DNA from 4 places in the Paenibacillus sp. MZ03-122A genome. Region 4 is predicted to be linked to each of the others. Evidence: a T-box and tRNA genes for the amino acid it is inferred to sense, from the RefSeq annotation. Region 4 holds a T-box; the other regions hold tRNA genes.
The links. A T-box is a leader RNA that pairs with one kind of tRNA and senses whether it is charged. The one in region 4 lies ahead of leuS (leucine--tRNA ligase), so its partner is inferred to be a tRNA-Leu.
Positions count from the first base shown of each region.

Region 1: it encodes a tRNA-Leu, which carries the amino acid that the T-box ahead of leuS (leucine--tRNA ligase) is inferred to sense. The anticodon was not compared.
Region 2: it encodes a tRNA-Leu, which carries the amino acid that the T-box ahead of leuS (leucine--tRNA ligase) is inferred to sense. The anticodon was not compared.
Region 3: it encodes a tRNA-Leu, which carries the amino acid that the T-box ahead of leuS (leucine--tRNA ligase) is inferred to sense. The anticodon was not compared.

Region 1 covers NZ_JANAVI010000001.1:515,763-519,046, forward strand. Annotated here, with positions in the region: gene NLX74_RS02530 (hypothetical protein) at 1-117, shown strand, start outside; gene NLX74_RS02535 (hypothetical protein) at 258-479, shown strand; gene NLX74_RS02540 (carboxymuconolactone decarboxylase family protein) at 598-927, shown strand; gene NLX74_RS02545 (YhjD family protein) at 1,070-1,606, opposite strand; tRNA gene NLX74_RS02550 (tRNA-Leu) at 1,829-1,913, shown strand; gene msrA (peptide-methionine (S)-S-oxide reductase MsrA) at 2,193-2,705, shown strand; gene NLX74_RS02560 (divergent polysaccharide deacetylase family protein) at 2,831-3,284, shown strand, end outside.
Region 2 covers NZ_JANAVI010000001.1:28,147-31,430, forward strand. Annotated here, with positions in the region: gene NLX74_RS00150 (helix-turn-helix domain-containing protein) at 1-130, shown strand, start outside; gene NLX74_RS00155 (Rha family transcriptional regulator) at 255-476, opposite strand; gene NLX74_RS00160 (urease accessory protein UreF) at 773-1,510, opposite strand; tRNA gene NLX74_RS00165 (tRNA-Leu) at 1,773-1,855, shown strand; gene NLX74_RS00170 (glutathione peroxidase) at 1,947-2,432, opposite strand; cyclic di-AMP (ydaO/yuaA leader) riboswitch at 2,899-3,066, shown strand; gene NLX74_RS00175 (hypothetical protein) at 3,182-3,284, shown strand, end outside.
Region 3 covers NZ_JANAVI010000001.1:435,914-439,197, reverse strand. Annotated here, with positions in the region: gene fabV (enoyl-ACP reductase FabV) at 1-338, opposite strand, end outside; gene NLX74_RS02130 (winged helix-turn-helix transcriptional regulator) at 507-863, opposite strand; gene NLX74_RS02125 (NAD(P)H-dependent oxidoreductase) at 1,062-1,592, shown strand; tRNA gene NLX74_RS02120 (tRNA-Leu) at 1,688-1,772, opposite strand; gene NLX74_RS02115 (GNAT family N-acetyltransferase) at 2,168-2,608, shown strand; gene NLX74_RS02110 (GNAT family N-acetyltransferase) at 2,623-3,141, opposite strand; gene NLX74_RS02105 (hypothetical protein) at 3,212-3,284, opposite strand, start outside.
Region 4 covers NZ_JANAVI010000019.1:58,699-61,982, reverse strand. Annotated here, with positions in the region: gene NLX74_RS23785 (CvfB family protein) at 1-213, shown strand, start outside; gene NLX74_RS23780 (class I SAM-dependent DNA methyltransferase) at 216-989, shown strand; gene NLX74_RS23775 (tautomerase family protein) at 1,062-1,451, opposite strand; T-box leader at 1,636-1,892, shown strand; gene leuS (leucine--tRNA ligase) at 1,954-3,284, shown strand, end outside.

The DNA.
Region 1 (3,284 bases), on a different contig from region 4:
ACTGCTCACCAAGTGGAGTATGTAGATCAGCGAGTGTTGTCTGCACAAGTGCTGGACTTCTGGTATGAGAAGAATGATACAAAAGAACATGATCACAGTGTGAATCAGTCGGGATAATTTGTCGCTCTGTTGGCAATCCATATAAGTAGTAAGAGAGAAGAGACCTAAATGATTCGTTTAGGTCTCTTTTTAAACTTTTTTCATGTATATAGAACCATGATCGTTATGTTAAAAAAGTGAATAAGGAGGGGACAAGGATGATTATGGACGAAGAATTGGATGCTTATCGACTCTCCGGTGAAAAGGTGCGTGTCGTACGCGATGGATTGGAGTCCAACGATGTTGTGGGCATTGTACTGGCATGGGATGAGGAACAGGTGCTTATTCGTCGCCAGAATCGACGTGTGGTCAAATTGGATCGCAGCTATACATACCAGTCGTTCAGCGAGCCGCGTCACAATCCGATAGATCTGGATTAGGAATGGGTTCTCAAATGGGTGTTGGATAAAAATAACTGGGTGATTCATTAGGCATACAGAAACTCTAAATCGGACACAGTAATGAAGGGAAATTCAACAGAGAGGACGTGCTGTGTCAATGACGGTTATGGACGAAAAAGTACATGCATACAAGGATCAAATCAGCCATTTGGAAGATCAGTTGCCCGAGGTAGTTCATGCATATCATCGCTTTACCGGAGAGTGCTTTCAAGCCGGCAGTCTAGATGAGAAAACCAAGCAACTGATTGCGCTAGGCATTGGCTTATTTGCCAACAATGAAGTATGCACGTTTTATCACGTGGACGAGGCGCGGTCCAAAGGAGCCAGTGATCAGGAAATTATGGAGACCATTGCTGTAGCCGCAGCAGTAGGTGGAGGACATGCTCTAAGCCAAGGGGTAACGCGTGTACAGAAGGCGTTGCAATAAGGCGAATCATTAATTGATGAGCTTATACTTCGTCATAGCGGTTATAGATCGATTTGGATATATGATGAATATGGAAAGGAGCTTCCGCGCCCAGTTGGTGTCTGCGGAAGCTTTTTTCTTTTGCGTGTTGGTTGTGCGGGGATTATGCTCTTCTGCTTGCGGCAAAAGCAGCAGGGCGAGACGTTTTACGCTTATAAGCCAAAGAGGATGTAACCAAACTTCGTTCAACGTTGCGTAGAGGTTTGGATGTTGAATTGTTTGGTAATTCGGGGCGATGTTTCTCTAGTAAAGGAAGGGCAGCTGTATGGGGCATAGAGGTTGAGAGCCCGAGATATGCTCGCATCCGCTCATACATTTCTTTGCGGAATGCTGGCATTGCCATACTGAACTGCTCTTTATTGCCGTTACTTATATAGGTGGCGTGAACGCCGGAGTGGTTTTGTTGTATGTCCAGAACTTGAATGTGATATTTATTAAATTCATGTTTTATTTCAGACAGCAGGATCCCGGTACGATCTACACCTGCGTTAACCATTTCGACATAAAGATCAGGGGTTTTCAGCATACCGCTTTCTTCAAGAATTAGGCTGTCCCGCTCAAATACTTTTTGAATAAAGGTAAGGAGCAGATAACTTTTCACAAGAGACCATTCATGCTGAGTAGTATCTAAAGAGATCATTACCATTCACCGCCTTAGGAAAATGTGATGATAATTCATAACCGAATGAAGAAAAGGAACCTTCGTTCCCAAGAACTTATGTTCTTATTTTAGTTTATTATTCCTTTTTTATCAAGAGGAAATTAACAAACATAAAAGGTTTGACATCTCGATATGAGCATGGTATGATCTATCTTGTCGCTAAGAAAGATTGATCTTTCGAGGATAAACGACAACTTATATGCGGTCGTGGCGGAATTGGCAGACGCGCACGGTTCAGGTCCGTGTGGGCTAACCCCCCGTGGAGGTTCGAGTCCTCTCGACCGCATCTATTAGAAAAGGTCTATAAAATTGCTCTCGTAGCAGTTTTAGAGGCCTTTTTCTTATATTTCTGGGGATTTGCTCATAGTTTAAGCTGAACACGTTTCTTGTCTTCCCGAAAACTATGGATTTCCATAAAGGATTCTGACAAATTACTTGATTTCTTTTAGGTGGAATTTTTGCGAATTCCTCAAGTTCATAAACAATTCTTTTATAAGGTTATCTTTTAAGATATGATAGAAAATAACGCACTTTATGATGAAGTTATTGAAAGGTTGGATGTAAGATGGAGAAAGCGACTTTTGCAGGTGGATGCTTCTGGTGTATGGTGACTCCGTTTGAAGAACAGCCGGGCATTCATGGCATTGTGTCAGGATACACTGGAGGGACGATTGCCGATCCGACCTACGAGCAGGTTAAAACAGGAACTACAGGTCACTACGAGGTGGTGCAGATTACTTTTGAACCTGAGCTGTTTCCTTATGAAAAGCTGCTCGAATTATATTGGCCGCAAACAGATCCTACCGACGGGGAAGGTCAATTTCAGGACCGGGGTACACAGTATAAACCCGCAATTTTTTATCATACAGAGCAGCAACGTGAGCTTGCACAACAGTCCAAGGAGCAGTTGGCACAAAGTGGACGCTTTGATAAGCCAATTGTAACGGAGATTCTTCCTGCTTCGATTTTTTATCCTGCAGAGGATTATCATCAGGATTACCACAAGAAAAACGTGAAGCACTATAAGGAAGATCGGGCCCAATCAGGTCGTGATGAATTTATTGATAAGAACTGGTAAGCGGCTTTATTATACGTTTCTACGCACGATAAGGCAGATCAGGGAGTATTCCATGAATCTGCCTTATACATATTTAGACGACGTTACTCACACAATGAAGGGACAGAGAAGGAGGCTGACCCGCAATGAGTACACGACGGAAGCTGCACATGAGAAATATAATAAAAAAGGCTTTAAAGGAATCTCGCGCTCGGAAAGAGCCAGCTTATGTACCTGTATTCCATTCAAGCTCCAAAATGCGAAGAACCGTAGTACTCTGTATTTCGGTATGCATGTTATTCATGGTCTGTAGTACTGGTGTTGCAGAAGCAATAGACAAACAGGACGATCCGCAAAAGATGGTTGCTGTCATTATTGACGATCTGGGAAACCATATGAAAGGAACTGAGCAAATTTTAAATTTACCCGTTAAGATTACCGTTGCTGTGATGCCCTTCCTGCCTACAACCAAGCAGGACGCTATGGAAGCGCATAAGCGCGGTCATGATGTCATCGTCCATCTTCCAATGGAGCCAAAGCAGGGGAAGCCCGAATGGCTTGGGCCTGGGGCAATTAAGGCTAATATGACGGATGAAGAAG
Region 2 (3,284 bases), on a different contig from region 4:
AGTGATGGGGCCACTGAATTGCCAGGCAGAAGATCTTGAGACGGAAGAACAGAATTTTATTTTAGAATATGTTGAATTTGCGAAATACCGTAAGCAAAAAAGTGACAAGGATAAAACAAAGCCGGAATAATTTTTTGGCTAAAGATCGTCTGGGTTGAAAACCCGTAAACGAACTGGAGGGGTTCGCTTTACGGGTTTATTTGGTTTCTTGGTGATATGGAATGACCTATATGTAACTGGAATGCTTGTTGGATTTAGAGTGGCGGTGCCTCCTTATAATCGTTATCGTCGATGTTCAGAATTGCAGCAACTTGTTTTCTGTACCTTTGTGCTTTGCGGGTGCCGTGAATCAGATTGGACAAGCGTGAAGGCGGAATGTTGTGTGTCTCACAAAATGTTTTCTGATCCAGTCGAAGTTCGACAAGCCGTTGTTTGATGGCCCACCCGAAGGAGGTGACAGGCATTTTGTTGTTCAAGAGAAATCGCCCCTTACGGATTCTTGCGGAATAATTGGTGTGTTATAATAATCATCAGTAAACATGTTAGAATTAACCATCTAAAACTATGATACACTTTTATACGTGTTTTTACAATCGTAAATACGTTATTTTGTTGAATTAATTACTTAATTAAGTGCTAGGTGGTTCTGATAACCCGTCTAGAGTCTACTAATAGTGTGAATTTCGATTATATGTGGATAAAAAACACTCTGCCACCTGAGGAAAGGGGCAGAGTGTTTTTGGTGTTGCTGCCACATTAGCGAAACGACGCATCAGGGGGATGCTGGAAGGCGTTTGAATAGACCTGAGGGGGAAAACAGTCTAGGCTCATCCAATTGGCTATTATGGCTCATATAAAGCGGTAGAGTGATGTAGGAGTTGTACCAATGTCTGTGAAGAAGGCGACGCTGAAATGCAGTTGGCTCAGGTTTGTTAAGCTTCTTCCATGCGGAGAGCAGCTCGCTGGTCATACGCTCCATAAAAGGGTTCTTTTCCTCATAAGGAGGATTGAGTAGTTTGAAGGCATCTTCCACGCAGAAGGACACCGCTGCGCCAAGATAGCCGTGAACGGTCTGTTCTACATCGTTTCCGAGGAGGAAGTTAATCCAGGTGTGAACGGTAGCGAGTGTGCCAATTGCATTGTATTGAATGAGTATGGATTCCAACTGGTCAAATTCAAGCCAAGGATAAAGAGCCTTAGCGAGCTTAAGTAGACGCTGACCGGATAGACGCAACTCCTTCACATGCTGCAAGGAGGGACGTTGGGTATGCAGCATCTTATCAATAAGAGCGATTCGCCAACTGTCATTCTGCTGGATGGCGACATACAGACTGTTGATAGCCATGCCGTCAACGGTTGTAAATTGAGGATACAAATCATCCAGCATGTAATGTTCCAGGTCTTGTAGACTGTTCAAATGTCCGTTGCGGAATAGTTTCTCCAGTCCGTTAAAACGGGTGAAGCCACCAACAGGTAGGGAAGGGTCCAACAATAATGCATAGTTCAGCAAGCGGTTGCCTTTATGCAGGGCGGTTCGCCTCCTCGAAGTGAATCATTATGTTATATTATTTTACTCTTTACTTAGGGATAACGAAAAAATTCGAAATATATGTAATATATATTTACATTTTAGCGGCATTTGTGTCAAATTAAATATTATTATCGCTCATATATGTTATATAAAATAACATATAAAATAATTATTATATTTGTGTTTACAAATAGTCGATGAGAGAGTATAATAAATCTGTTGCCTCAATACATTATGATTTGCGGTCGTGGTGGAATGGCAGACACGCTATCTTGAGGGGGTAGTGGGCGTACGCCCGTGGAGGTTCGAGTCCTCTCGACCGCATTATATGCAAAACCTAGTTAAAAAAGCATCCTGACACGGTTTACGTGAAGGGATGCTTTTTTTGTTTTAATAACTGTGATAAAGAAGAATATCAGTTTTGCTGCAAAAGCTTCTCTATATCTCCCGCCAACTTATCTGGAGTGGTTTGCGGTGCATAGCGCTTAAATACGTTACCTTCTCGTGTAATTAAGAATTTAGTAAAATTCCATTTGATCGCTTTGGACCCTAGTACCCCCGGAGCTGTTTGGGTCAGGAAGCGAAATAAGGGGTGCGCTTGATCGCCATTGACATCTGTCTTGGCGAACATCGGAAAGGTAACACCATAATTGATCTGGCAAAACTCGGAAATCTCCTCGCTGGAACCTGGCTCTTGTTTGGCGAATTGGTTGCTGGGAAATCCCAAAATTTCGAGCCCCAGTTCATGGTACTGGTCATATAGCTCTTGTAACGCTTTGTATTGGGGGGTTAACCCGCATTTACTGGCTGTGTTCACAATAAGCAGAACATTCCCTTTATATGTGGATAACGGAATTGGTTTCCCTTGCAGGGTTTGCGCATCATATTCATAAACGGTCATAGTATCTCTCCTTATTCAATATTCAGCAATTAAATTGTAAGCAATTCAAAGTAAGGTTGCAAGTCTGGAAAAGCTGTATTAAGCCTTTAGCCGCTGTAAAATCGTATTTTGTTCAAAACAGTAAATCGCACTGCAAATGGAGCGAATTAAGGTGTTTCTTCTTATAAAAGCGGGTTCAATCGGTGTTTAGCTGGTACATATAGCGTATTTTCTTCTCTTTTTACAAAAAAAGGCCAAAAACGCTCTACCCTACGCCAATATTGACATGCTTGTCATTTTCGAAAAGGGATGAAAAACAGAGATTGAGTGAGCTGTGAGAAGCATAGTCGCATTGTAAGCGTTATTATTAATCTTCTATGCTCTAAAGGCCGATTTATAACCCCGCAGTTGAGCTTTACAGTCTTCCATGCGCGGGTGTATGATTCAAGACGTAATTTCAAATTAATTTGAATGAAGCAACAACGAAATGTCTATAGCGCTGAATTTTGCAGTTGCAAAAGCGGGGGAACCAATCGAGACTGTACGGCTTGCCGTGTGTCTCATGGGGTGAATTTTCCGGTCAAGTGCCAGAAATAGGGCGACTCTCACGTCCGAATCCGACAGCTAACCTCGTAAGCGTACAGGGAGAGGCAACAAACCGCCGTGTGCAGCCATGGTTTATTTTATCATGGATATGTAAGAAGCCGGAGGAAAGCCTTTTTCCTTCGGCTTCTTTTTGTTGTCTTTTTATACCGGGAGAGGAGCTACTGATGGAAGGTCGGTTAATTATTGTCACTGCACCGAATGAAGCGGGCAGAAGTTTTGTGAAATTGCTTATTTTCAAAAAATTGGCGTTTGCAGTTCTGACGAATA
Region 3 (3,284 bases), on a different contig from region 4:
GAAAAAGCATCTCCATTAATGCTTTCTGCTATGTAGCCGGCTGCTCTGGCCGCTCTTTCAAAGGCTACCGTATTATACCAGCCTGCTGAAGCCGTGCGCCCCTCAGATGCGGGACGTTCATAGGATACCCCTATGGTGTCCGCTCCCAGACCGAAGCTCGCAGCAATACGAGAAGCCAGCCCGTATCCAGTAGATGCTCCGATCACAAGCACCTTTTTAGCTCCTTGTATTGATGTGCTGTCTTTGATGTAGTTGATCTGACGGTTAACATGAGCCGCGCATCCTGCAGGATGTGCAGTCGTACATATAAAACCACGGATTTTCGGTTTAATAATCATTGCAAGGGTCCCCCTACTTTAGCATTCATTTAATATGGATGTAATGGTTGTCCAGTCATAACTATATAGCAAATCAGCTTGCGGCTCAACACATAACATAACACTTGAAGACAGCCGAAGAAAACTACCGTAAACATCATAGTCTGCAACGCTTTTTTACTCCACTATTCATTTTGAATCATTTTCTAACAACATCACATCTTCTCCTTGCTGTTGTCTTATTTGGATATTAGCCCTTCCCCAAGAACACATTAAGTCAATAATTTCATTTGCTGTAATTCCATATTCCGTTATATAATACTCCACTTTTGGAGGCATTTGATTATACACATGTCTACCTATGATACCATCCTTTTCAAGTTCGCGAAGTTGCTGTATAAGAACCTTTTGAGAAATGCCTGAAATACTACGCTGTAATTCACTTGTCCTTTTTCTACCAGACATTAATAAACATATGATTAATGATTTCCATTTACCTCCGATGATCTCAAGTGTTGCTTCTATGCCTAAATTATATTGTTTCATAGTACCACCTCTTCAACGCTAAAAAATAACAAAGTTTATCTAATTAATTCTATAATCGCATATCTTCACTTTAAGTCCAATGCATACTTTCAAGTAACTATCTTACTTTATTGTGTGTATTTACTTTTTTTGAAGCATACAGAATAATAATAGAGCATCTATAAAGGCAAATATGTTACGTAAGAAAGGTGATTTATGATGAAAACTCTTGTGATTTTAGCTCATCCCAATATCGAAGATTCTAGAGTAAATAACAGATGGAAACGAGAATTACTTCAATATACCAATGAAATTACAATTCATGAGATTTATAAAGAGTATCCAAACTGGAGCATTGATGTTTTGAAAGAACAACAGCTACTTGAAGCATACGATAATGTCATATTTCAATTCCCTTTGTATTGGTATAGTTACCCTCCTTTATTAAAAAAGTGGTTCGATGATGTTTTTACCCATGGATGGGCTTATGGTTCAAAGGGTGATAAGTTAAAAGGAAAGAAGCTAGGGATAGCCATGTCCATTGGCGATAAAAAAGAAAATTACTTACCTACTGGTTCCGTTTCTTTTACTGTAGATGAAGTTATAGCACCTTTTAAGGCAAGCGCAGTGCATGTTGGCGCCATAACATTACCCTATTTCGCTGTCTTCGGAGCCTCGTTTCAAGCAAGCGACGAAGACATTGATCAGAGTGCAAAAGACTATATTAAATATATATTTCAGTATAAATAAAATAGTTATATAATGGTACGCGCATCTTAACCATATAAAAACAGGCTCTTGGTGGCATCCAGCCAATCCAAGAACCTGTAAATGTTAGGCTATGATGCGGTCGAGAGGACTCGAACCTCCACGGGGGGTTAGCCCACACGGACCTGAACCGTGCGCGTCTGCCAATTCCGCCACGACCGCATATTATGTATTCACAACCGATGTTTTTCAATCACGGTAATTTAGATTATATCTTCCATAGAACATAAAATCAAGCTATTTTTATATTATATTTTCTATGAATCATTTCCGTAAATATAAGAAAATCACTGGATATCACAAACCAGATATGGTAAAATGGGTCCATCAGGAAAGGAGGTGCGTCAACATCAATAATCACATGTTGAGCGTATCCCTTACCCGGTCCGTTATTCTCTAATTTACAGAGTTGACGGAGGCGCGGGATACGGATCAAAGCTTTAATTAAGCGCCACGGGTAGAAAGACCGTCTACGGACGGTCTTTTTTATTTCAACATCATCTTTCTCATACTTGACTATCGGAATAGGATTACATACTGTGAAAAGAGGCGTTAAGATGTCGATTAGACCCGCGAATGTAGAAGAGTTCAAGGAACTGGCAGCCATCTGGCTGGATGCTTCCGTAGAAGCCCACCATTTTATTGCTCCGCAGTATTGGGCATCACAAGCTACTGAGATGGAGAACAGGTACCTTCCCCTCGCTCAAAACTACGTTATCATACAAGATGATCATAGCATTGGCGGCTTCGTTTCCATGTTGGATGGATACTTGGCAGCTCTATTTATACGTGTTGATTCTCAAAGAAAAGGCTACGGCCAGTTACTACTAGATTGGATCAAGAAGCAACATAATGAGATTCAATTAAAGGTATACCAGTCGAACACAAAAGCATTCAACTTCTATACTAAAAATGGATTTACCATTCAAGCGGAATCTATTGATACCGAAACTGACGAGAAAGAATTTGTAATGGTATGGACAAAACATGAACGATAATGAAGCACCATTAGCTATACAATCTTTTTATTTAACCCATAGACCTCGGTATATAAAATCTTTTTAAACGGAGCAAAATCCTGTTCAGCCAGCGCACCTGGATAGCTCATAATTTGAAGCCGCAGATCAGCCTGTCCTTCTCTTAATGGGGGTTGTACATAGTCAAAATGGTTCAGATGAAACCCCAGGCGTTCATAAAAACCAATTCTTCTCCGAGTCCATTCATCCACTGGCGGCTCAACCTCCAGTACTACCGGTTTACCGGACTGTGAAATAAACTTGCTCATAAGCTCTTTACCTAACCCTCCACCTCGTATACGGGAATCTACGGCAATATGCTCTACAAACCGAAAATGCGCAAATTCCCAGCCCGCCAAAAAGGCAATTGTTTGCCCTTGTTCGTTCTTTTCGGTAAGTAAACGATAACATGGATGATGAAGAAGAGCCCTCTGTGACTCGAATGTCCTGCATTCCGTTTCAGGAAAAGAAGCCTCCATAATCGCATATACTTGAGAGAATTCAAGTTCATTCATTTATACTTTCAACTCCTCTAACGTTAACTTGTTGGTCTACTAATGTCATTTACATTAGGGCCCTAACCCTTTAGACCTTGTTTAATTCCATAAGCGTCAGCAATATGTGTTCCAACAGCTCTGGAATGTCTTCCATCTGATCT
Region 4 (3,284 bases):
TTGATTGCTTTTCTGAAGGAGCGTCCAGGTGGCGGCATGCCTTACTCTGACGCAACGCCGCCGGATATTATCAAGCAACGGTTTGGTATTAGTAAATCCGCCTTCAAGCGTGCGATGGGCAAGCTGATGAAGGAAGGAATGGTTACACAAAAGGAAAACTGGACCTACCTGGTGGAGAAAATGCCGAAACCGAAGGACGGGAATGGGGAATAAAAATGGCTTCTTACCGGAAGTTTGCCTATGTGTATGATGAGCTGATGCAGGACATGCCGTACCCGGACTGGTTACGCTTTGCACGGCAGGCTTGGGATCAGTACGGTATGCCGCATACGGTGGCTGAGCTGGGCTGTGGAACGGGTTCGATTACGATTCCCCTAGTTAACTCGGGCTTCGAAGTGTCTGGAATCGACTTATCCTCTGACATGCTGGCAGTAGCCCGTCGCAAAATGGAAACCACTCCCCAGGGACAGCGATTGTTTCGTGAGGGAAGCGTTCGCTGGATACAGCAGGATATGAGAGAATGGGTTTTACCCGAGCCTGTGGATTCTGTAATTTCTTTTTGCGATTGTCTGAATTACTTGTTGGAGGAAGAAGATATAATTTCTACTTTTCGTAGAACTCATGCTGGTCTGAAGCCTGGCGGAACCTTCTTGTTCGATGTACATCATCCGCAGACGTTTTTACGTTATGATGAAGAGCAGCCATTCGTACTGGATGATCGCTCTATCTCATATATCTGGACATGTGCGTTGGACACTCCACGTTGTGAAATTGAGCATCATCTTAGTATCTTTGCAAAAGCAGAACATGAAGGACGCGATCTGTATCAGCGTTTCGAGGAAATTCATGTACAGCGTGCCTATGATCCAGATTGGATGAAGGCAGAATTGTCCAAAGCAGGTTTTCGTGATGTGAAGGTATATGCGGATTTTGAATGGGTAGAAGCAGAAGATGACGCGGCGAGACTGTTTTATGTTGCTGTAAAATAGTGAAGACTCATTGAGCAAATTTAGGAAAAGAAAGACGCTCTTCATGATGACATGAAGGGCGTCTTTTTGCACTCATATATTCACTTTATAGTTCAACTGAAGCTCATCACCCGGTACACCCCGAATACCCCAGTTCTGTTTGGGCGTTTCAAATATAGTAATCTCAAGATCCTGTGGAGCAATGCCAAAATGGTCCGTAATTCGTTGGAATAACAGCTGGATGAGCTGCTTCTTAGCTTCTGTCGTTCTGCCTTCAAAGATACTGATTTCAATAATGGTGTACGCCTCAGAGCGACCATCGGCATATATAAAGTCTTCCTGATCCATAGGGAAAAAACGATGAAACCTCTTGTCTGGAGGATATTTGAACGCATCCACCACAGCAGAATGAATCACCTCTGATAGTTGCTTTTTGATTGGATTTAGAGTTTCTTTTATTCCAAAAATTTTAATCTGTGCCATGTCTCAGCTCACCTTTCTTATCTCAACTCAACTCAATTTGCATCAATTTAATTCGAAGTTATTATAAAACATTCGTATGCATGTGTCATGAAAAATTAGTATGAAGAGGGTCTTTAACACCAAAGCTAGTCCTTATTTGACTTTTTTCGCGGTTTTCAATATAATAGTGCCATTATTAACGGTTAAACAATCGCTGATGAGGAATAGTAGCTTTGTCTGGACATATAGAGAGCCGGCGGGTGGTGCAAGCCGGTTGACAGCGCAAAGTGAACTCGCCTCGGAGATATGCGTCCAACGCAGGAACGCCTTTACAGGTGCTTGTATCCTGTTATTAACCCGCATCGGATCACCTCCGTTATCAGGTGCAAAGGGAGTAGAACGCGAAGAACGCTTTCTGCTAACTAGGGTGGTACCACGGGAATATAACCTCTCGTCCCTAGCGCTGACACGCTACGGGATGCAGAGGTTTTTTTGTTGCATACCGTTTGAGGAGGAAAAGACAATGACAGACACACAGCCGAAGCACGGCTATCAACCGCAAAGTATTGAACCAAAATGGCAGAAATATTGGGATGAGAACAAGACGTTCCGCACCGGGGAAGAGCCGGGCAAACCGAAGTTTTATACTTTGGATATGTTTCCGTACCCATCTGGAGCCGGCCTGCATGTAGGCCACCCAGAGGGCTACACAGCTACGGATATTGTTTCACGTTATAAAAGAATGCGCGGCTACAACGTACTGCATCCGATGGGTTGGGACGCCTTCGGTCTGCCTGCCGAGCAGCATGCGCTGGATACAGGGGAGCACCCACGCGAAATTACGGTAAAAAACGTAAATAACTTCCGCCGTCAAATCAAATCGCTCGGCTTCTCCTACGACTGGGATCGTGAAATCAGCACGACGGACCCTGATTATTACAAATGGACACAGTGGATCTTCATCCAGCTGTACAAGCGCGGCCTTGCATATGTAGCTGAAGTACCCGTGAACTGGTGCCCAGCGCTGGGAACAGTGCTGGCGAATGAAGAAGTTATTGACGGCAAGAGTGAGCGTGGCGGTCATCCGGTCGTCCGTAAACCAATGCGTCAATGGATGCTGAAAATTACGGAATACGCGGATCGTCTGCTGGATGATCTGGAGGAACTGGATTGGTCTGAGAGTATTAAGGATATGCAGCGGAACTGGATCGGTAAGTCTACGGGGGCAGAGGTTCGTTTTCCAATTGAAGGCTATGACGAGCAACTCACAGTATTTACAACCCGCCCAGATACACTGTTCGGCGCAAGCTACTGTGTGCTGGCACCAGAGCAGGAATTAGTGGATATTATCACTACGCCTGAGCAAAAGGATGCTGTACAACAGTACCGTGAACAAGCTGCTCGTAAAAGCGATCTGGAGCGTACGGATCTGGCCAAGGATAAAACAGGCGTATTCACAGGAGCTTATGCAGTGAACCCGGTGAACGGCGAAAAGCTGCCGATCTGGATTGCTGACTATGTACTGGCAGGCTACGGAACTGGAGCGATTATGGCTGTACCAGCTCACGATACGCGTGACTGGGAATTTGCCAAGCAATTCGGATTGAATATTATTGAGGTTGTCCAAGGTGGAGATGTGGCTAATGAGCCATATACTGAGGATGGACCGCACGTCAATTCAGGCCCGCTGAATGGACTTACCAACGAGGAAGCGATTCCGAAGATGATTGAATGGCTGGAAGCCGAGGGCAAAGGACACGGCAAAGTCACCTACCGCCTGCGTGACTGGCTGTTCAGCCGTCAACGCTATTGGGGCGAGCCGATTCCGGTAATTCATCTGGAGGATGGAACGAT